Regions from separate parts of the Rhizobium sp. 862_C5_N1_2 genome, predicted to be linked through region 1. Evidence: riboswitches for the same ligand, from Rfam matches in the RefSeq annotation. Region 1 holds a riboswitch; each other region holds the start of a gene.

Evidence for each region. A riboswitch is a leader RNA that binds a small molecule or an ion and turns the genes downstream of it on or off. The one in region 1 is predicted to bind cobalamin.
Region 2: linked by a shared signal. The riboswitch ahead of fdhA (formaldehyde dehydrogenase, glutathione-independent) and the one ahead of bluB (5,6-dimethylbenzimidazole synthase) in region 1 are both predicted to bind cobalamin.
Region 3: linked by a shared signal. The riboswitch ahead of ACD590_RS13000 (ABC transporter substrate-binding protein) and the one ahead of bluB (5,6-dimethylbenzimidazole synthase) in region 1 are both predicted to bind cobalamin.
Region 4: linked by a shared signal. The riboswitch ahead of cobU (bifunctional adenosylcobinamide kinase/adenosylcobinamide-phosphate guanylyltransferase) and the one ahead of bluB (5,6-dimethylbenzimidazole synthase) in region 1 are both predicted to bind cobalamin.

Annotation. Positions count from the first base shown of each region.
Region 1 is NZ_JBPWPT010000001.1:2,194,390-2,199,883, reverse strand. It holds gene ACD590_RS11100 (methyl-accepting chemotaxis protein) at 1-1,071, opposite strand, end outside; gene ACD590_RS11095 (MFS transporter) at 1,342-2,745, opposite strand; cobalamin riboswitch at 2,920-3,107, shown strand; gene bluB (5,6-dimethylbenzimidazole synthase) at 3,150-3,836, shown strand; partial or broken gene ACD590_RS11085 (molybdopterin-dependent oxidoreductase) at 3,833-4,510, shown strand; gene ACD590_RS11080 (phosphatase PAP2 family protein) at 4,620-5,494, opposite strand, start outside.
Region 2 is NZ_JBPWPT010000004.1:276,139-281,632, forward strand. It holds gene ACD590_RS34080 (LysR substrate-binding domain-containing protein) at 1-119, opposite strand, end outside; gene ACD590_RS34085 (DMT family transporter) at 233-1,138, shown strand; cobalamin riboswitch at 1,300-1,499, shown strand; gene fdhA (formaldehyde dehydrogenase, glutathione-independent) at 1,720-2,910, shown strand; gene ACD590_RS34095 (transporter substrate-binding domain-containing protein) at 3,097-3,903, opposite strand; gene ACD590_RS34100 (putative bifunctional diguanylate cyclase/phosphodiesterase) at 4,009-5,494, shown strand, end outside.
Region 3 is NZ_JBPWPT010000001.1:2,561,876-2,567,369, reverse strand. It holds gene blh (bifunctional sulfur transferase/dioxygenase Blh) at 1-941, shown strand, start outside; cobalamin riboswitch at 1,083-1,337, shown strand; gene ACD590_RS13000 (ABC transporter substrate-binding protein) at 1,516-2,532, shown strand; gene ACD590_RS12995 (FecCD family ABC transporter permease) at 2,538-3,569, shown strand; gene ACD590_RS12990 (ABC transporter ATP-binding protein) at 3,566-4,330, shown strand; gene ACD590_RS12985 (hypothetical protein) at 4,429-4,992, shown strand; gene ACD590_RS12980 (HIT family protein) at 4,989-5,486, opposite strand.
Region 4 is NZ_JBPWPT010000001.1:2,347,500-2,352,993, forward strand. It holds gene cobN (cobaltochelatase subunit CobN) at 1-878, opposite strand, end outside; gene cobW (cobalamin biosynthesis protein CobW) at 883-1,932, opposite strand; gene cobU (bifunctional adenosylcobinamide kinase/adenosylcobinamide-phosphate guanylyltransferase) at 1,937-2,461, opposite strand; cobalamin riboswitch at 2,623-3,019, opposite strand; gene ACD590_RS11855 (chloride channel protein) at 3,278-5,068, shown strand; gene ACD590_RS11860 (adenylate/guanylate cyclase domain-containing protein) at 5,097-5,494, opposite strand, start outside.

The DNA.
Region 1 (5,494 bases):
CCGCCTGGCGAGTTGATCTGCGGAGGTCGCCAGCTCGCTCGAGCCGGTTTCAACCGCCACGGAAGCGGTCTTGATCTCTGTCAGAGCGGCCGCGACCGCATCGACCATGTTGTTGAAATCCTGCCGCAATTTATCGAATTCGGGACCGACATCGGCCAGGTGTATCGAGAAGTCGCCGGCGGCAAGGCCTTCCAATGCATTTGCGAGAGCGTTCATGACCAGCCGTTGCGTGTTGCTGGCCTCTTCGGTCAACAATGCGTTGCGCGCCCGTTCGGCGTCGAGCGAAGCACTCTGCTCGGCAGCGGCTTGCTCTCTCTCGACCTTCGCAATCGCCTCGTGACGGAAAACTTCCAATGCTCGCGCCAGAAAGCCGATCTCGTCGCCATTTTCCCTGTAGGTGACGGGAGAGACCAGATCGCCTTTCTGCAACGCGCTAATTCGTTCGCTGATCACCCTGATGGGCCGGCCGACCAGGCTGCGCATGGCGAGAAGGAAGGCAACGACGGCCATGGCGGTGATCGCGGACTGCGTGAGCAACGAAATGAGAACTTTCTGCCTGACTTCGGAAGCGATTTTTTCGACAGACCAGTTCGTGACGATGTAGCCGGTGGCCTTGCCTGCCTTATCCAGCGGAAGCGGCGCGATGATCGTGACCACGCCGGCGGATGTTCCGCTATCATCGACAGTCGTCTTTTCCGGTTTCGCGCTGAGACGCTTCGCCAGATCGGCGGGTGCAGGCAAACCGTTGATGCCGTCGCGTGTCCACGTATCGACTGATGCCGGTTCCGCGTTGAATGCGGCAAACTGTACAAGATCGAGCGAGGGGTCGTCGCGGTAGAGCGAATAAGCCTCGCGAACGGCGTTCGCCTTCCCCCATTTCACGCCGCCGGCGGCCAGAGATGCAAACTGCTCCGCATCCTTGGACCAGTTCGCCTTGGCGCCATCGATCAACGCCCGGGTTTCGTACATCCAGGTATAGGTGGCGAAAGCGGAAATGCCGCAGAGGTTTACGGCAACGATAATCGCCGCCAGCTTGGCTGTCAGAGGCATCGTTTTCAAAAAATGGAACATTCCGCGGCGGCCTAGAATTGCGGCTCAGTCGGACATGTTCCCGACTGGCGTATCAATACGGGCATCGACGCTGACGGTCGCATCACGAGCGCTCATGCCCATGTCCTGATAGCAACCCAAAACGCGCAAACGCAGTGTGTATTTGATGTGTGAATAAATCATAAAGTAGAAACGAATGCTGAGCACACGCGTGCCATTCGCGCCTGCTGCCGCCGGCGCCGAGCCTTGCGAACCGGTGGGTGTAGCAGGGCTTCCGTGGCGTCAGGGAGATCAGCTATTTTCAGCCACGGCCTCTTCCGGCTCGACGTGCCGGCGCTTGCGGCCGCGCGCCGTCAGTTCAGCGCCGGCATCTTGGGGCAGGCGCAGGAAGGTGATGCAGGCCAGCGCCGAAATCGCCGAGACGCTGAAGAAGGCGATGTGGAAATCCGAGACCAGCAGCCTGCCGTCGTGAAAGCTGCTGGAAATTTCGAGGATGCCGCCGGCGATCGCCACACCCATCGCCATGGAGATACGCTGGGCAACGGCATTGATTGCGGTTGCCTGGCTGCTGTCGGCATCATCGACATCGCCGAAGGCCATGGCGTTGACGCCGGAGAAAGCCATGGAGCGGAACAGGCCGCCGATCAGCAGGCAGGCCATGATCAGGAACAGTGGCGTTTCGGCGGTGAACAGGCCGTTGATGCCGAGGAAGATCGCCGCCAGCAAGGTGGTGAGGGAGATCACCGTGCGGAAGCCGAAGGCATTGAAGGTGCGCGAGGCGGCGAATTTCGAGCCCATGGAGCCGAGCGCGCTGACGAAGGTGACCGAGCCCGATTGCAGCGGCGTCAGGCCGAAGCCGAGCTGGAGCATCAGCGGCATCAGGAAAGGCAGGGCGCCAAGTCCCATGCGGAAATTCGAGGCGCCGAGGATTGCCGCCCGGAACATCGGGTAACGGAACATCTTCGGATCGAGAAGCGGATAGGGCACGCGGCGGGCATGCAGGAGGTATAGGAGGCCGGCAAGGATGCCGATCGCAACGGTGACGTAACCATAGATAACGGGCACGGCCGGCAGGCTGATCACCGACAGGCCGAAGACGAAGCCGGAGAAGCCGAGGCCGCAAAGAAAGAAGCCGGGGAAATCCATCGGCCGGGGACTGCGTGGCTCAACCGCCGGCAGGAAACGGGTGACGAGGATGATGCCGAGCACGCCGATCGGGACGTTGATCCAGAAGATCCAGTGCCAGGTGAGGTAGGTGGTGAGGAAGCCGCCGATCGGCGGACCCATGATCGGACCGATCAACGCTGGAATGGTGAGCCAGGCCATGGCATCGACGAGTTCGTGACGCGGCGTTCCCCGGACCAGCAGCAAGCGGCTGACCGGCGTCATCATCGAGCCGCCGGCGCCCTGGATCAGGCGTGAGATGACGAAGGCCGTGATCGAATTGGAAAAGGCGCAGGCGATCGAACCGATCATGAAAACGAAGATCGCCATGCGGAAGATGTTGCGTGCGCCGAAACGATCGGACATCCAGCCGCTGATCGGGATGAAGATCGCCAGCGCCACGAGATAGCTGGTAACGGCGAGCTTCAGCGCGATCGGCGAGGTGCCGATATCGGCTGCGATCGCCGGTAGGCTGGTGGCGATCACCGTCGAATCCATCTGTTCCATGAACAGGGCGACCGCAAGGATCATGGGCGTGAGGCGGGGCACGGGCAACCAAAGTGCAAAGAGAAAAAGTGCGGCGCCATGGGCGTCGGTCAGGATCGGTTTGTTTCTAAGGCAGCGATGCGCCTCTGTCCATGAAGTCGATGTCGCATGCAACGTGTCGGCGGTATGAGGGCCGGCTTGCCGCCGCCGCGCTTTCCTGAAATAGATGCGCCGTCAGGTGCCCGCCGTCCAGGCGGGAGAATCGGGAATCCGGTGCAAAGCCGGAACGTGCCCAACGCTGTAAGGCTGACGCTTGCCGCTTCATCACGCCACTGGCTTTTTGCCGGGAAGGCTGCGGCAGACGGATGACGCCGAGTCAGAAGACCGGCCTGGCTAGATAGACCGATCCGCGCGGACGGCGGGGCGGTTGCGTTGTTGGGGATTTGACGATGCGACCCTTTGATGATGATGCCCTTTCGGCGGCGTCCGGTTTTTCCTTGGCCGAACGCGAGGCCGTCTATCATGCGATCATGACGCGGCGCGACGTTCGCAGCCAGTTCCTGCCCGATCCCTTGCCGGATGACCTTGTGCAGCGGCTGCTGACGGCTGCCCATCATGCACCCTCCGTCGGCTTTATGCAGCCGTGGAATTTCATTCTGGTGAAAAGCGCAACCGTGCGGGCGCGCGTCCGGGATGCTTTTGCGAGGGCCAACGAGGAGGCGGCGCTGATGTTCGAAGGCGAACGGCGGCAGGCCTACCGCTCGCTCAAGCTCGAAGGCATCGTCGAGGCGCCGCTCGGCATATGCGTGACCTGCGATCCTACCCGCAGCGGCAGCGTCGTGCTGGGGCGCACGCACAATCCCAGGATGGATAGCTATTCCACAGTCTGCGCCATCCAGAATCTCTGGCTTGCGGCGCGGGCGGAAGGGGTCGGGATCGGCTGGGTCAGCATCTTTCATGAAAGCGACCTGAAGAGCATTCTCGGTATACCCCAGCATATCGAGGTGGTCGCCTGGCTCTGTGCCGGTTTCGTCGACCGGCTCTATGACGAGCCGGAACTGTCCGTCAAAGGCTGGCGGCAGCGGCTGCCGCTCGAGGAACTCGTCTTCCATGATGGATGGGGACTGAACACCTAGAGGTCGTCTTCTTCGGCACCGACAAAGGCGAGGTCACGATTCGCGACATCAAGATGCAACAGAACTTCGCTCGCAGCATGTCGCTCGCAGACGCGATGAACCCCGACAATCTGCTCTGCTACGAAATGAACGGAGCGACCCTGCCTGCCCCCAACGGTTTCCCGCTGCGGCTGATAACTCTGGGCTGGTACGGGATCGCCAACGTCAAGTGGCTGAAGGGCATCGAGGTTCGCGACACCCGCTTCATGAGCCTGCTGATGGGCCGCGACTATGTCACCATCCGGGAGGAAGAGCACAAAGGCGAGACCGTGCGGGCCGAGACCTCGGTCGGCCGGGCCTTGCTGAAATCCGCGCCCGCCAAGGTCACGCGCAACGACTCGGGTCACCGGGTCGTCGGCGCAGCCTGGGGTGCACCGATCGACCGGGTCGAACTGAAAATTGATCAAGGGCCCTGGATGCCGGCAGTCATCGATCACAGCGAGGAGGCCGAATACGCCTGGAAGATTTGGTCACTGGATTGGCCAAATCCCTCGCCTGGAGAACACACGGTGACCTCGCGCGCGATCAGTACCGCAGGGCAAATTCAACCGGCGATGGACGATCCCTTGATCGCCAAAAAGCACACATACTGGGAAAGCAATGGCCAGGTGACGCGCCGCATCCGCATCGTTTGAGAAACGTTGCTGCCTCGCACGTCGGCTGCTGAGTGAACGGAACGTTCCACCGAGAACCCTTCGCTTAGGATTGCGACATTTCGGGAGAAAGGCGCTAGCGGCCCTTCCGCTAGTCTGCCCCGTCTTTTTTTGCCCGCTCGATGAATTTCCCGGCGACTGCTTTGCCAAGTGCGGCACCGGCCCGGTTGTCCATTTCATAGTGGATGCCGGCCCAGATGCGGGAATCGCCCGCTTCCTTGCCGACCGTTCGGATGAACTCCGCCTGGTCGGGGAACAGATAGGCAAGCACCTCGCATCGGGCAGTCGACAACGTGGAGTGATTCGACGGATAACTGGGATGGGCCGGCACTGCGAACAGGGGAGTGATGCTCGGGTCAAGCATGTTGGGCCGCAGGTACCAATAAGCGTATTTCCCGTCGTTGCTTGCAATGTAGGCGTCGTAGTAGACCGTTGCGAGCATCGCGTAAGCCCGTGCGGCGCGCGGCGGGTTCGAATCCGTCTTGTCCTCGAACATCCACTTGCTGGCATAGTCATACCAGTCTGTGAACAGGCCGGATGGACTTTGCCAGTAGAACGCCTTGTAGCTGTTGGGGAATTTTCGCTCAAACTGGCGGACTGCATCCGTCTCGGCCTTCACGGCCGCAGACTTGCAGTCGGGCGGAGTCGGTGGCCTGAATTCATCGGCTGTCTCGAGCAGGATCGGCTTCCAGTTTGGCATGGTTGCATTGGCGGGTTTGTCTCCGACCCACATGCACGGCCCGGTCGGCACGGTGCCGGTCCAGACGGCATCGGAGCCGTCGGCCTTTGCCCGCGCAATCACTTGCTCTGCCACGCGTCGCCCCAGTTCCAGGCCGGCGGATGAATCGCTTGGGAACTGGACACCGGCAAGGACACGCGACTGTGCGGCTTCTTCGGCCATCGCCTGGAACGACGACGCCTCGTCGGGAAAGAAATAGGCAAGAACGGTCGCGGCGGCGGCGGCGG
Region 2 (5,494 bases), on a different contig from region 1:
ATCTGAGTGCTGACCGCCGACTGCGTCCGCCCGATGCGCTGGGCAGCCGCGGAGAAATTGGAAGTCTCGGCAACGACCAGGAAGGTTCTGAGCAGGTCGCTCTCAATCGGCTCGTGCATAGGAATAGCCATAGAAAAAATCGATGGTAGCTATCTCTACTATTCGTTTGTCTAATGTCAATTCTTGGCGCAGAAAAGAACCGCGTTCGACTTCCTTCTTTGAGAATATCTGCGTGACCATTGAAAATCCGGCCAGACGCCTCGCAGGCAGCGAGCACGAGAAGGGTGTGCTTCTCATCATTGCCGCGACGCTTGCCTGGAGCGCGAGCGGCGTCTATTCGCGGCTCCTGACGACCGACGTATGGACGGCGATCGCCTGGCGGTCGTTGTTCGGCGGCCTGTTTCTGCTGATCCCCTGCCTTTTCCTCGAAGGGGGCATCTCACGGCAGCAATGGCGATCCGTCTTCCATCCGTCAGGTCTTGCGATGATCGCATGCCAGACCTTCAGTCAGGTATGCTTCATCGGGGCGCTTTACATGACCACCGTCGCCAATGTGACGATGATCTATGCGACCGCGCCCTTCATCGCGGCACTGCTCGGGTGGGTCATCCTCAGGGAGAGGGTCTCCAGGCGGACGCTGATTGCCGGCGGCATCTCGCTCTTCGGCGTTGCGGTCATCGTCGCCTCGTCGATCGGCGGCGGGACCGGTTGGGGCGACCTGCTGGCGCTCGGCATGACGGCGTCCTTCGCGCTCGTCATCATCATTCCGCGCATCAGTCCCGACGTGCCGAGCCTGCCGCCGACCGTGGTCAGCGCTTTCCTGACACTTGCACTCTTCGCTCCGTTCGGTTCGGTCGGCTCGCTCGACCTGCACAACTGGATCGTCCTCGCCGCCTTCGGCGCGACCAATTTCTCCCTGGCGCTGGTGCTCTTCCTTGCCGGGGCGAAGCGGATGCCGCCGGCGGAGGCGGCGCTGATCGGCACGATGGAAATCGTGCTCACGCCCTTCTGGGTCTGGCTGTTGTTTTCCGAAGAGCCGCCCGTCGCCACCTTTTTCGGCGGCGCGATCATCCTCGGCGCCGTGTTCTGGCACACGGCAATCGACGTCAGCCGCAGCCGGCGACCGCATCGCGCCTAAAGCCTTTAGGCGGCGATCAAATCTTCCGGGACGATCCGGAAAACCGCCGTATTCGCGGGATCAATTATTTCTGCTACGCAGCGCTATTGCGACTTTGCCGACTGTCGTCTTTGAGTTGCGCCCATGTCGTTTTCTTGATCGCTGTTTTACGTCAGGCATGGTTTGCTTGTGGTGTTCAAGGCGCTATCTCGCAAACTGGCGAAATGGACCATTGGGACGCTGGCCTGACGCCGGCGCCGCCCCGCAGCGGTAGAAGAACTGAAATCCTCAAGGAAATCGCCGGATAGACATCCGGAAAGATATCGAGATGGATCGAAAGGAGATTCTGGAGCCGGAAACCAGCTCTTGGCACAGCAAATCGACGGATTGCGGCAGACGATCACGAGCGGAACGACAGGCGAAAACCATGGCGTTCACTCCTCTTCTCCATCCAATCTGTCCCTTTTGCAAATCTGAATATCGCCCGATGCGGCGGTATCCTCGTGTTGTGGACCGGGCTGCAGAGGAGGCAGGCCGGAGGGAAGGTTGCCATCGACTGCATCGGTTGCAGATCGAGGCATTCAAACAAGTGGGAGGAATTCATGAGCAAAAATAGAGGCGTCGTCTATCTCCGGCCGGGCAAGGTTGAAGTTCGCGACATCGACGACCCGAAGCTGGAAGCGCCTGACGGCCGCCGCATTGAACACGGCGTGATTTTGAAGGTGATCTCGACCAATATCTGCGGCTCCGATCAGCACATGGTCCGCGGCCGCACGACGGCGATGCCGGGCCTGGTCCTCGGCCATGAAATCACCGGCGAGATCATCGAGAAAGGCATCGACGTCGAGATGCTCGAAATCGGCGATATCGTCTCGGTGCCTTTCAATGTCGCCTGCGGCCGATGCCGCTGCTGCAAGTCTCAGGATACCGGTGTCTGCCTGACGGTAAACCCGGCCCGCGCCGGCGGTGCTTACGGTTATGTCGACATGGGCGGCTGGATCGGCGGACAGGCGCGCTATGTCACCATTCCCTACGCAGATTTCAACCTGCTGAAAATCCCCGATCGGGATAGGGCAATGGCGAAGATCCGTGATCTCACCATGCTCTCCGACATTCTGCCCACCGGCTTCCATGGCGCAGTGCGTGCAGGTGTTGGGGTCGGCTCGACCGTCTATGTCGCCGGTGCCGGCCCTGTCGGCCTTGCGGCTGCGGCTTCGGCTCGCATTCTCGGCGCTGCTGTCGTGATGATCGGTGATTTCAACAAGGACCGTCTGGCGCATGCGGCGAAGGTCGGTTTCGAACCGATCGACCTGTCGAAGAGCGACCGTCTCGGCGACATGATCGCGCAGGTCGTCGGCACCAATGAGGTGGACAGCGCCATCGATGCGGTCGGCTTCGAGGCACGCGGCCACTCGGGCGGCGAACAGCCGGCGATCGTGCTCAATCAGATGATGGAGATTACCCGTGCCGCGGGTTCGATCGGCATCCCCGGCCTCTACGTTACCGAGGATCCGGGCGCCGTCGACAACGCCGCCAAACACGGCAATCTGTCGCTCCGCTTCGGCCTCGGATGGGCCAAGGCGCAGTCCTTCCACACCGGCCAGACTCCGGTGATCAAATATAATCGTCAGCTCATGCAGGCGATCCTCCACGACCGGCTGCCAATTGCCGATATCGTCAACGCCAAGGTCATTCCGCTCGACGATGCCGCCAATGGATATGAGAGCTTCGACCAGGGAGCGGCGACGAAATATGTCCTCGATCCGCACGGAGAGGTCGCGAAAGCCGCCTAGAGCAATTCCAGCAAAAGCGCGTAGCGGTTTTGCGTCCGGAATTGCGAGAAAACAAAGGGATAGAGCATTTCCGTGATTCGAAGAAAAACGGAAATGCTCTAGCGACTACGACTGAGGACTTTACCTGATAGGAATGGCCGGCGGAAAGCCGGCCATTCTGCATCGCACAACGATTTGATTGACGAACTACTGGATGCTGAACGGGAAATATTTTGCGTTGATCATGTCGTAGGTCCCGTCCGCCTTGATGCTCTTCAACGCTTCGTTCAGGCGCGCAAGACGCTCCTTGTCATCGAGGCGCAGCGCGATGCCGGCACCCTCACCGAAGTATGTGATGTCGACCAGATCCGGTCCTTTGAACTCGCAGCAGCTTCCTGCCTTGGTGTTGGCAATCCAGTCGTAGATGGCGAGTTTATCCTCGAGGATAATGTCGACGCTCCCGTCCGCCAGACCCTTGTACAATTCGGGCGAAGACCGAAACACCTTCTTTTTCATTTCCGGATAAAGATGGTTGGCATAGGATTCCTGCGCTGTCGACGATGTCACCCCAAGAATTTTATCGTTGAGGGCGGCGGGGCTGACATCGCTGATCGACGAATCCTTCCGGGCGATGAACACAGACGGGCTGTTGTAGTATTTTTCAGTGAAGGCAACCTTTTGACGCCGCTCAAGGCTCATCGACATGGATGAGATGATCGCGTCGTATTTGTCGGCAACGAGATCGGGGATAATGTCGTCCCACTTCTCGATGATAAATTGGCATTCGAACTTGCCAACCTCGCACAGCGCATTGGCAATATCGATGTCGAAGCCCTGAAGTTTGTTATTTGCATCGAGATAGTTGAAGGGCGGAAATGCACCTTCGACGGCAATTCTCATTGGCATGCGATCTTGCGCGGCCACCTCAAGCGGCGAGGTCGCGGCCAAAAAAATACCCATCCCGCCCGCCATCAGCGCTCCGCGCAGTATAGTCTGAATGGATATGCGCAACATCGTCGGGAGCTCCTCGGGGAATAGTCGATCTCGCCCCATAGTGCGCCGCAGCCTTTAATTCTACGTGAACGCTTCTTTGTTAGCGTCGGCCAATGCGCCCGTGTGGTGGTGTTCAGGGGTCTAGGCTTGCAGATCGTTCTTCCTTCCAGCTCCAAGACGTTTCAGCAATCCTGGATTGCCTCGGGAAGAATTCTGTTTCTGATTGCCGTCAGCGGACTTGGAGCGATCGGACTTGTTGTACTCTCGGCGCTCTGGGCAGGAACCGAAAGCGATGCTGCCGCCCTTGATCGACAGCGCCAGCTTGTGAATGCCCGCCTGCGGGAACAGGTCGATCAAGTCGCCCATGTCATCGGCCAGTTCGGCAACGGCTACCTCACACGTGTTTATCCGGCTGCCCGGTCAAGCGGAGGTTCCTCCAGCCTCGATGCCGTTCTGACAGCGGCCGCCGGGAGTGCGATCAGCCAGACCGCAATGTCCGCCTTCGGCTACGATCAGGCCTTTGTCGTCGACGAGAAGGCTCAACTGCTGATGCTGGCGGACGCCCAAACGGAAAAGCGTTATCGCTGGATGAAGCCTCTCTTTTTGCCTCTGCTTCAGGATGCCCGCCTCGGGGTGAGACCAGGCGCGGTTTCCAACGAAAGAACGCCGTCCTCGATGGAAAGCCGCCTTGCGAGCCCAGGACGCTCCAACACTGCGTTGGCCAATCTGATGCGGCTGGAAGGTCGGCCGACGATCGTCGGCGTCGTCGCCATCAACGATCCCGAAGAGGGGCAACGGCAGACGATGCGGCAATTCCTGATCGTCGTGCGGTTTATCGATGGTGCGGCGCTGGACGAATTGAGCCGGCAACAGGGCCTCAACGGCGCGCGCTTCGCGCGCACAGCCGATGCAGACGAAAACGAGGTTGCCTTCCAGATCGACGCCACGGCAAATGGCGAACCGATCGGCTTCATCGTATGGCGGCCCGATCTTCCAGGCTCGAGAGTGATCGGCCGATTGATGCCGGCGCTTTCGATTGCCGCCCTGGTGATCGCGATCCTGTTCTCCGTTTTGCTGGTGCGCCTGCGAAGCAGCCTCGGCGAGTTGAGAAAAAGCGAGCTGCATGCAAGACAGCTTGCCTTGCATGACGTGCTCACGAGCCTTCCCAACCGCGCTTTGTTCGCGATGAGGTTCGACGAGTGCCTGGCCGAGACGAAGAATTCGGCCGAGCGCTCGGCAGTCGCGCTTCTCGATCTCGACCGCTTCAAGGCCGTGAACGACACGTTCGGCCATGCCGCCGGCGATGAACTCATCAGGATGGCTGCGGAGCGGATCCACTCCCTGCTTCGTCCGGGCGACACGCTTGCCCGGCTCGGAGGGGACGAATTCGCCCTGCTTCTTCGGGACATCAAAGATCATGATCAGGTTTTGCCTGTAATATGCGACGCGATCGTTGCCGAACTTGGCAAGCCCTTCCCGCTTCTGAGGGGCGAGGCGGTCGCACGGGTCGGCGGCTCGATCGGCGTGACCGTCGTGCCGGACGCCGGACGGAATGCCGATGACATCATGCGCTACGCCGACGTCGCGCTGTACGAAGCAAAGATGGGCGGCA
Region 3 (5,494 bases), 370 kb from region 1:
TGAAGCCCGGAGATGTCGAGGCCTTCGGTCAAAACCTCGGCTTCGATCTTGCCGGCGCGCGCCGCTTTCTGGAGAAGCGGGCAGGGCAGGCGGCTCATGTGAAGGCCTTCTTCGAGCCCCGCACCTCCACTGTGCAATATGTCGTTTCCGACCCGGCGACGAAACGCTGCGCCATCATCGACCCAGTGCTCGATTTCGACGAAATGTCGGGGGCGACGGGAACGGCCAATGCCGACGCCATCCTCGCTCATATCAAAAGTGAAGGGCTGACGGTCGAGTGGATCCTCGACACGCATCCGCATGCCGATCATTTCTCCGCCGCGCATTACATCAACGGAAAGACCGGTGCGCCGACCGCGATCGGCGCTCATGTCACCGACGTCCAGACGCTCTGGAAGGAGATCTACAACTGGCCGGCGCTTAAAACCGACGGCTCGCAATGGGACCAGCTGTTTGCCGATGGCGACACCTTCGAGATCGGTGCGCTTAAAGCCCGCGTGATGTTTTCGCCCGGGCACACACTCGCCTCAGTGACCTATGTAATCGGCGACGCCGCCTTCGTGCACGACACAGTGTTCACGCCGGATTCCGGCACGGCGCGAACCGATTTTCCGGGCGGCAGCGCCAGTGCCCTCTGGCACTCGATCCAGGCCATCCTATTGCTGCCCGAGGAGACCCGGCTCTTTTCCGGCCACGACTACCAGCCCGGCGGCCGCCACCCGCGCTGGGAAAGCACGGTGACCGCCCAGAAAAGCGCCAATCCTCATATCGCAGGCATCGACGAGGCCGGCTTCATCGCGCTGCGCCAGGCGCGCGACCGCACGCTGCCGAAGCCGAAGCTGATGCTGCATGCGCTGCAGGTCAATATTCGCGGCGGGCGGTTGCCCGAGCCGGAGGGGAACGGCCGGCGGTATTTGAAGATACCGCTGGATGCGTTGTAGAGGCGGCCGGGGCTGGGAGTGGGCGCCTTTGCCCCAGGTGCGGTAGGCTTCGGCGATGCGGCGGGCGGAGGCGATCGCAACATATTTATCCGCTGGTGGGATGGCTCCTTCGGAATCATCATTGACGTCGTGCAGGTCTGCGACGTAACTGGGTTCGACGGTTCCCTGAAGATGACTCCAAGGGGATTAATAGGGAACACGGTGAGGACGACCCAGTAGGGACCGAGACCGTGGCTGCCCCCGCAACTGTAAGCGGATTGTCGATCATCTCAGGAGTGGCCAGCGACTGGCCATCTCTGAAGGGCCCATGGCCCTGCCACTGCGGATATCGCGGGAAGGCGGATGTAACGACGGATATCCGCAAGCCAGGAGACCTGCCGTCAATCACGATCCAATCAACCGGGCGGGGATGCCCGGACAAGGAACAGATATGATTGACCTGCTGAACCTTCGCCGAATTCCGGCATGCATCCGTCTCGATTGGGCCTCCTGCGGCTAGGGCACGCCTAAGCGTGCTTTCGGTCCGCGCACATGCGCGGAACGGCCGTCATTTTTTCCTTCATCGAGGTTTTCCATGCGCCAGATTCTCGCCGCCATGACATTTGCCTTCGGGCTCGCCGGCCTTGCGGCACCAAGCCTTGCCGCGACCCACTACCCCCTGACCGTCAGTAATTGCGGCCAGCAGGTGACTTTTCAGAAGGCGCCCGCCAGGATCGTTTCGATCGGCCAGGGCATGACCGAAATTCTTTTCTCGCTCGGCCTTGCCGACAAGGTCGCCGGGACGGCCGTCTGGGTCGGTCCAGTCCTGCCGCAATATGCCGAGGCCAACAGCAAGATAAAGCGACTTGCCGACAACGATCCGAGCTTCGAATCCGTCGTCGGGCAGGAGCCCGACCTAGTGGCGGCCGAGTTCGAATGGCATGTCGGCGCGCAGGGCTCCGTCGGCAAGCGGGAGCAGTTCAAGGATCTCGGGATCAATACATATCTCGCGCCGGCGGATTGCGTCGCCAAGGTCAACACCGATGGCGGCGACGGCGTGCGCGGGGAATTGTTCACGATGGAGCTGATCTACCAGGAAGTCGCCGAGCTCTCGGAGATTTTCGACGTGAAGGACCGCGGCGATGCGCTGATTTCGGCGCTGAAGAAGCGCGAGGCGGATGCCGTCGCTTCGATATCGGGCGCATCGGGCAAGAACTTGCCCGTCGTCTTCTGGTTCTCCAGCAAAGAGGTCAACGGCGATGCCTTCATCGCCGGCAAGAACAGCGCGCCCGCCTATATCCTGAAGACGATCGGTGCGAAGAACGTCGTCACCACGGAAGAGGAATGGCCGCTGGTCGGTTGGGAAACCATCGCCCAGGCGAACCCTGCCGTCATCGTGCTCGCGACCATGGACCGCCGCCGTTACGCGGCTGACGATCCTAAGGTCAAGGTCGATTTTCTTGAGAACGACCCTGTGACCAAGGAGCTCGACGCGGTCAAAAACAAGCACTTCGTGATGATGGACGCGCAGTCGATGAACCCGACGATCCGCACGATCGATGGCATCGAGACATTGGCGAACGGCATCAAGTCCTTCGGCCTGGCGCAGTGAAGGCAATGTCGGTCAGGCAACAGGGATGGTGGGCGCTTGCCGCGCTCACCATTGTAGCACTTCTCCTGCTCGGGCTGATGATCAGCCTTGCCGTTTCCATCGGCGAGATCGCAATTCCCGTTGCGACCACGGCGGAGGCGGTCTCGAACCGGCTGTTCGGAACGAATTTCGAGATCAGCCGCATCCACCAGGGCATCGTCTGGGATTATCGTCTGAGCCGCGCGCTCGTCGCGGCCAGCGCCGGCGCATCGCTCTCGCTCTCCGGTGCGATCCTGCAGGCGCTGCTGCGCAATCCGCTGGCCGAACCCTATGTGCTCGGCATCTCCGCCGGCGCCTCGACGGGCGCCGTCTGCGTGATGATCCTCGGCTTCGGCTACGGTATTCTCGGCCTCTCGAGCGGCGCCTTCATCGGTGCGGTGATCGCCTTTCTGCTGGTCGGCTTCCTGGCAACGGGTGCGGGAGGAAGCGGCGAGCGCATCATCCTTTGCGGCGTCGCCGGTTCGCAGCTCTTCAATGCGCTGACCTCCTACATCGTGACGACTTCGGCGAATGCCGAGCAGGCGCGCGGCATCCTGTTCTGGCTTTTGGGTTCGCTCAGTGGCGTGCGCTGGCCCGATGTCTATCTGTCGGTGCCGATCGCGCTTGCCGGCTTCATCATCTGCATGGCCCATGTGCGGGCGCTGGACGCCTTCGCTTTTGGCACGGATGCTGCCGCCTCGCTCGGCATTGCCGTACGCCGCGTCCAAATCGTGCTGTTCGGCATGACGGCGGCGATGACGGCAAGCGTCGTCAGCATGGTGGGTTCGATCGGCTTCGTTGGCCTCGTCATCCCTCACGCCGCCCGCTTCCTCGTCGGGCCGGGGCATGGGCGGCTGCTGCCGGCAACAGCGCTCGGCGGTGCGATTTACATGGTCGGCGCCGATATTGTTTCGCGCGTCATCATACCGCAGCAAATCCTGCCGATCGGCGTCGTCACCGCACTCTTCGGCGCGCCGGCCTTCGCCATCATCCTCTATCGCGTGCGAGGGAATGCATGAGCATCAGCGTCGACGAGGTAAGCTTTGCCGCCGGCGATACCGTCATCGTCAACGGCGTCAGCCTAACGGTGGAAAGGGGCAAGGTGTTCGGCCTGCTTGGGCCGAACGGTTCCGGCAAATCGAGCCTTCTCAGATTGATTTGCCGGCTGCGCAAGGTTCGCAGCGGCGTCATCCGGCTGGGTGATGACGATATATCCTCGCTGTCGCGCGCAGCGCTTGCGCGGCGCGTCGCCTTCGTCGAGCAGCAGACGACGACGGATACGCAATTGACGGTGCGCGACGTGGTGCGGCTCGGCCGCACGCCGCATCGCGGGCTGTTGTCGTCCTGGGGCGCCGGAGACGACGCAGCCGTCGACGAGGCCCTGTCGCGGACGGGCATGCGGGAGAGGGCGGGCCAGCTCTGGCAGACGCTGTCGGGCGGTGAGCGCCAGCGCGTCCATATTGCCAGATCGCTGGCGCAGGCGCCGAGCGAACTGCTGCTCGACGAGCCGACCAACCATCTCGATATCCAGCATCAGCTCGACATTCTCTCGCTGATCTCGAAGCTCGGCATCACCTGCATCGTCGCACTGCACGATCTCAATCTGGCGGCGATGTTCTGCGACAGGCTGGCGGTGCTTCAGAAAGGCGAGGTCGTCGCCTCGGGGGCGCCGGAGGAGGTGCTGACGGAGGATATGATCGGCCGGGTCTTCGGCGTTCGCGCCCATGTCCAGAAATCGGCCGTGCACGGCCGGCATCATATCCAATACGTCATGGATTGAGGAATGGCGGGGAATTTCGATCTCAAGAGGAGGTATGGCCTCGCTAGCCTTTTTCCCGGACTGGCGTATTATTTCTTGCGGTCGAATGGAGTTTCGAGATGCTCGAACGAAATCAGCTTCCCCTGCGCCCTGTCGCACCCGGCTTCGCTGTCGCCTGGGTCGTCGTCATTTCAGGTGCGAGCGTCGCTCTCAGCCTGCTTTTCGCCTGCATAACGCCCTTCGTGGCCTTGGCGGCGGTATCGGCTGTCATTCTTCCCCGGCGGATGGCGGTGACGGCGGTTCTGCTGGCCTGGCTTGCCAACCAGATGGTCGGATATCTCGTGCTCGGTTATCCCCAGACCTGGGACAGTTATGCCTGGGGTCTGGCGATCGGTATCGCGGCATTTGCGTGCCTGGCTACGGCGCTCGGGGTACTTCGTCTGTCGACAGATCTTACCGTTACGATGGCCGGCGCCTTCCTGGCCGGGTTCGTTGCCTATGAAGGCGCGCTGTTTGCTGCAACGGCGGTGCTTCCGTCAGGTGAGGGCGCGTTTTCGGCAGCGGTGGTGGCGAATGTTCTGCTAATCAATTCTCTGGCGGCGATCGGGCTCATCTGCCTGCATGCCGGCGCGGCGGCCAGCCGGGCGCTTGTCGCAAGACAGCCGGGAACGGTGTTGTCTTAGGCTTCAGGCGCCGAAAACCGCATTGTCTCCCGCAGCAGCTCGATGGCCTCTGAGACCGATGGCCCTTTGACCGGTGGCGGCTCTGCGCGTTCGCAGAACTCGCGCCAGACAAATAGCGTCAGTTCCGCGCCATCCGTTGCGGTTTCCCCTGGTCCCTCCGCGAAATTCTCGAGCAGACGATAGCGAGCGTCCTTCCAGAACAACTCCTCCACCCAGTCATATATCGGGATCACATGAAAATGGATCGGGTAACCAGGCGTGTGCCCGTATCGGCCGATATAGACGCGCTGAGCATTCAATTGCTGTTTCAAGGCACTTTGAGCTCTTGCGAGCAATGGGCCGAATTCAGCCAAAGCATCTTCGGACAAATCCGACAGATCGTTGGTGTCGGTCTTGGAGCTGATCATGAGGTAACCGGGAAGGGCAGAATTGATGCGGTGGTTCACAAACCATCCTGCCGTCTCGGCGACGTGAAAGTGCTGGGGAATCTCCACGGACTTAC
Region 4 (5,494 bases), 150 kb from region 1:
ACCGTCGGCTGCCGGTCCGCACCCGGTGCCGAGACCGCAAAGCCCGTCGTGTTGATGACAACGTCGGGTTTCAGCGCCGAAAACACGCTTTCGAGAATGCCGGTGGAGATGGGATCCTTGAGGCTATAGGCAAAGACCGGCAGCGGCCGGAGGCCGAGTGCGGCCAGCGCCTCGACAAGCGCTTCGATCGGCCCGGTCTCGCCGCTCTGCACCAGGGCGCGGTAGAAGCTGATGGCGACTGTAGGGGATTCAAATCCCTCCTCCGCTACCATCCCCGCACCCGAAGACATATCTAAAACGACCCGCCGCCACTCCTCGACCCCGATCAACCCCCGCCCCGGCCACCAAATACCTGCCTTCATCAAAGGCACAGCCGGTGCCGGCATCTCTGTGCCCGACAGCATCGCCCCGGCATAATCGAGAAACGCCCGCGCATTAGCATCGCCGCCCTCGATCAGATAGGCCCAGAGCGCGTTGAGATCGTCGAGATCAACATTGGAGAAAGGAACCAGCCCCGCATCTGGCCTGGCATCACCCGGCAAGACCGCAATCAGTGCACCGGCGCGAGCCGCAGCCGCATGCAGCGCTTCCAGCGCATAGTGGAAATAGCTGGCGCCGCCGAGCGCACGCACGATGATCAGCTTCGCATGCCGCGCGGTGCGCTCGACATAGGTATCGACCGACATCGGATGCTTGAGGCTCATCAGACTGGCGAGCCTCAGCGAAGGTGCTGTCCGGCGATCGCGATGGGCGGCTGCGATCGCGGCAAGCTCGCTGTCGGCCGCCGACAGGAACAGGATATCGCCCGGCGTCTGCCCAAGGTCGATTGCCTCCTCGCCGTCGCTGATCGTTCCCTGCTGGGCCAGAAGCAGATGCATCGGTCTATGCCAGCGCTTCGATCGCCGCCCTCACCGCGTCCTGGTCCATTTCGTGCAGGCCAATGACAACGAGGCGTGTGCCGCGCTTTTCTCCGGCTGCCCAGGCGCGGTCGAAATAATGGTCGATGCGGCTGCCGACGGCCTGGAGCTGCAAACGCATCGGCTTGCCTGAAACGTCGACGAAACCCTTGAGACGCAGCACGTCATGGGCTGATATGATGTCCTTCAGCGCTTCGACGAAACCGGCGGGATCGGCAATGGCTCCGAGATCGACGACAAAGCTGTCGAATTCGTCGTGATCGTGCGGCGCGCCATCCTCATGCTCCAGCTCGTGATGCGACTTGCGATTGGCGACATCGTCCTCCGTGCCGATGCCAAGGCCGAGCAAGATGCCGGCTGACACCTCGCCATTTCTCGCCTCGATCATCACGGGCTTGCGCACCGTGCGGGAGGCGACCTCGTCGCGCACCCTGATAAGGCCCGCGGCGTCGATCAAGTCGGTCTTGTTGAGCACGATGAGGTCGGCGCAGGTGAGCTGGTCCTCGAACAGCTCCTCGATCGGGCTTTCGTGATCGAGCGATTCATCCTCGGCACGGCGCGCATCGACGGCATCATGGTCGTCGGCGAAACGGCCGGCGGCAACGGCAGCACTATCGACCACCGTGATGACACCGTCGACGGTCACCTGGGTGCGAATGTCGGGCCAGTTGAAGGCGGCGACCAGCGGCTGCGGCAAAGCAAGGCCCGAGGTTTCGATGACGATATGGTCGGGCCGCTGTTCGCGTTCGAGCAGCTTCGTCATCGTCGGGATGAAGTCGTCCGCGACCGTGCAGCAGATGCAGCCATTGGTGAGCTCGATAATGTCGTCCTCAGTGCAATTCTCCGCACCGCAGCCCTTCAGCACGTCGCCGTCGACGCCGAGATCGCCGAATTCGTTGATAATCAGCGCAATCTTCTTGCCGCCGGCATTGGTCAGCAGGTTGCGGATCATCGTCGTTTTGCCGGCACCGAGGAAGCCGGTGATGACGGTTGCGGGAATCTTCTGCTGGTTCATGGACTTAACCCTTCATTTTCAGCGGCAAGCCTGCCGCGATGAAATAGACTTCGGCGGCCTTCGCCGCGATCGATTGGTGCAGCCGGCCGGCATGATCGCGAAAATCCCGCGCCATGCGATTATCCGGCACGATGCCGAGACCGACCTCGTTGGAAACGAAAACGAGCCGCGCCTTCGCGGCGGGCAGGAAATCGGCAAGTGCGGCAAATTCCACCGCCATCTCACGCTCCTCGATCATCAGATTGGTGACCCACAGCGTCAGGCAATCGATCAGCACGATGCGCCCTTCGCCATCGATGTCGGTAAGCTTGCCGACAAGATCGAGCGGCTCCTCATGCGTCGTCCAGGACGGACCGCGATCGGCCTTGTGTTGCGTTATGCGCGCCTGCATCTCCTCGTCCCAGGCCCGCCCGGTGGCAAGGTAGTGGCGATCCAGATCGGTCGCGGTGACGAGGGATTCGGCGAACCTGGACTTGCCGGAGCGCGCGCCGCCGAGGATGAAGACAGTGTTGGAGGGGGCAGCCGTCATGCCGGCGTTGCCTTCTGAATAGATGCCGCGCAAGCCGCTACGGAAGACGCCGGCGGCTGTAAGGCCCCGCCAAATCGCGCCGCACCAGGCTGCGCTGAATTCAATCGTTCAGCCAAGACAACCTCCGTGCTGGCAACGGGCATAGTGCCCAGGTGTGGGCTTCGCGCCCGGCACGCATGGCAGGTCTCCTGGCTCGCGGTTATCGGCTGCGATCGGGGCAGACCGGAAACCGGTCGCCCTGATCGTGCCAGCGGATCATCCTTGCCTTCCCGGCTGCATCAGTGAAAAGGTGGACGATTCGTAGACTTGAGAGGCGTCCGACCCCGGTTGATCACCATGCATATCCAGTGGCTTTTCCGGCATGCCGCCCGTCCCGCCCGCCTGCACGATTGCAGGCTGCCGGCAGAAAGGGCTTAACGCCGGATGGAAGACCCTGACCGCTCTACAGTCGCGGGGTCGGCTGTGATGAAGGCGCCCGGCTTGGGTCCGCCGCGTCACATTCCCTTTTCATCCGGAAGGGCGTAACACCGATCCGGAACCATCCGTTATGTCGGGATGGTCGGGCGACCATCCGTTGAGGGATGGTTAGGCAAGCTCAGAGGTGAAGTCAACCGGCCTTGGCGACCGGGCAATGGCCGGCCAGAGGAAGCAACTCCGCCAACACGACTTACTCTACCTAAAATATCGTCATTTATCAGAGACTTACATCATAAAAATTTGTCCCAGCCGCCGGCTTTTCGCCGCAATTGCGTCGCAAGCGGACTGCGCGACCATCTCCGCCCTTGACCGGGCCTCTCCCCGCCTAGTTGTCTAGCCATGCTTATGAAATTGGATCGGCGCCGTTTTCGTGCGCTGCGTGTTTTCTTCGATCCGGGACGCCTGCGGGCGCTGACCCGCCGTAGCGAGGTTGGCCTGTCGCTGGCGGGCGCCGTCGTCGGCATCATCTCGGGTCTCGCCGTCACCGGCATGAGTTACGTCTCCAACGAGCTGCATCAGCTGGTCTTCGGCATATCAGACAGCGAGCGACTGAGCTCGTCCGAGATCGAGAACAAGATGCTGCTGCTCACTGCCCCCGTCATTGGCGGCGCCCTGCTCGGCCTGTTGCTCCTAGTGCTGGCGAAACGACGCAAGAAGCCGATGGTCGACCCGATCGAGGCCAATGCGCTGCATGGCGGCCGCCTGTCCTTGACCGACAGCATCATCGTTGCCGTGCAGAACCTGATCTCCAACGGTTTCGGCGCCTCCGTCGGCCTGGAGGCCGGCTATACCCAGCTTGCTGCCGGCCTCGCCTCGAAATTCGGCCTGAAGCTGCAGCTTCGCCGCTCGGACCTGCGCACCCTCGTTGGCTGCGGCGCGGCGGGCGCCATCGCCGCCGCCTTCAACGCGCCGCTGACCGGTGCTTTCTATGCTTTTGAGCTGATCATCGGCACCTATACGATCGTGTCGCTGACGCCTGTCGTCGTCTCCGCCCTTGTCTCCACCCTGATCGCAAGGCTGCTTGCCGGCAGCGATTTCACCATCGATATCGGCAGCTTCGGCTCGGTCGTGCCAGCCGATTATATCCCGGCACTGCTGCTCGGTGCTTTCTGCGCCGGTGTCGGCATCCTGATCATGCAGGGCGTCGCCTTTGTCGAAGAGCTGGCGCGCAAGAGCTCGATCGCCCCACCCTTCCGCCCGGCACTCGGCGGCATCATCGTCGGGCTGTTGGCGATGATCTCACCGCAGGTGCTCTCGGCCGGCCACGGCGCGTTGCATCTCAACCTTTCCCGTGAGGTGGCGATCCCGACGCTGATCGGCCTCTTCCTCTTGAAATCCTTCGCCTCGGCGATCTCGATCGGCTCCGGCTTCAGGGGTGGGCTGTTCTTCGCCTCGCTGTTCATGGGCGCCCTGCTCGGCAAGCTCTTCGCCTATTGCGGCCCCTATTTCGCCGATGCGACGCTGACGCCCGTCATCTATGCCGTGGTCGGCATGAGTTCGCTCGCCGTCGCCGTCATCGGCGGGCCGCTGACCATGACGTTCCTGGCGCTCGAAATCACCGGCGATTTCCCGATTACGGCGCTGGTGCTCGCCGCCGTCATCACCTCCTCGCTCGTCGTCCGCTCGACCTTCGGTTACTCCTTCGCCACATGGCGCTTTCATCTTCGCGGCGAAAGCATCCGCAGCGCCCATGATGTCGGCTGGATCCGCAATCTGACGGTCGACAAGCTGATGCGCGCCGATGTCAAGACGGCAAGGGCGGGCATCTCTCTGGAGGAATTCAAGCAGGCCTTCCCGATCGGCTCGACCCAGCGCGTCATCCTCGTCGAGGAGAGCGACAAATATGCGGGCCTCGTGCTGGTGCCGGAGATCTACGCCAACCCGACCGACGCCCAGGACGAGGGCAAGACGCTTGCCGATTTCATCCACTACCGCAACGATTTCCTGCAGCCGCAGATGAATGCCAGGCAAGCGGCGGCGATCTTCGACAAGAGCGAAAGCGAAGCACTCGCCGTCGTCAACAACCTGATCGAACGCAAGGTGATCGGCCAGCTCAGCGAAAGCTATACGCTGCGCCGCTACAGCGAAGAACTCGACCGCCGCCGCCGCGAGGTCTCAGGCGAGATCTGAGCGTCGTCGCGCCGATCGGATCGACGCTTCAGGATACGGCGTCGGCGAGCTTGAACACGTCGGCCCGCTTCGAAACACCGCGCAGCTCGAACGATCCTAGATACTCGCAGGCCACGGCGCAGGTGGCCGCGAAGCTCTCCGACATCAGCAGGTGTTGTTCAAGCGTGCCGCAGAGCTTTTCGAGCCGCGAGGCCTCGTTGACGGCCCTGCCGATCACCGTGAAATCGAGCCTGCCACGGGCGCCGACGTTCCCGTAGAAAACCTCGCCGAGATGCAGGACGACATCGACGCCGATATCGGGGCCGCCGTTTTTCGTCCGCTCACGGTTCAGCGCCTCGTTTGCTTTCAGCAGATTCTTCGTAGAAGCCAGCGCGGCCATGCAGGCCTTCTGCGGATCCTCGGCGTCGGTCGGAAAGATCGCAAGCA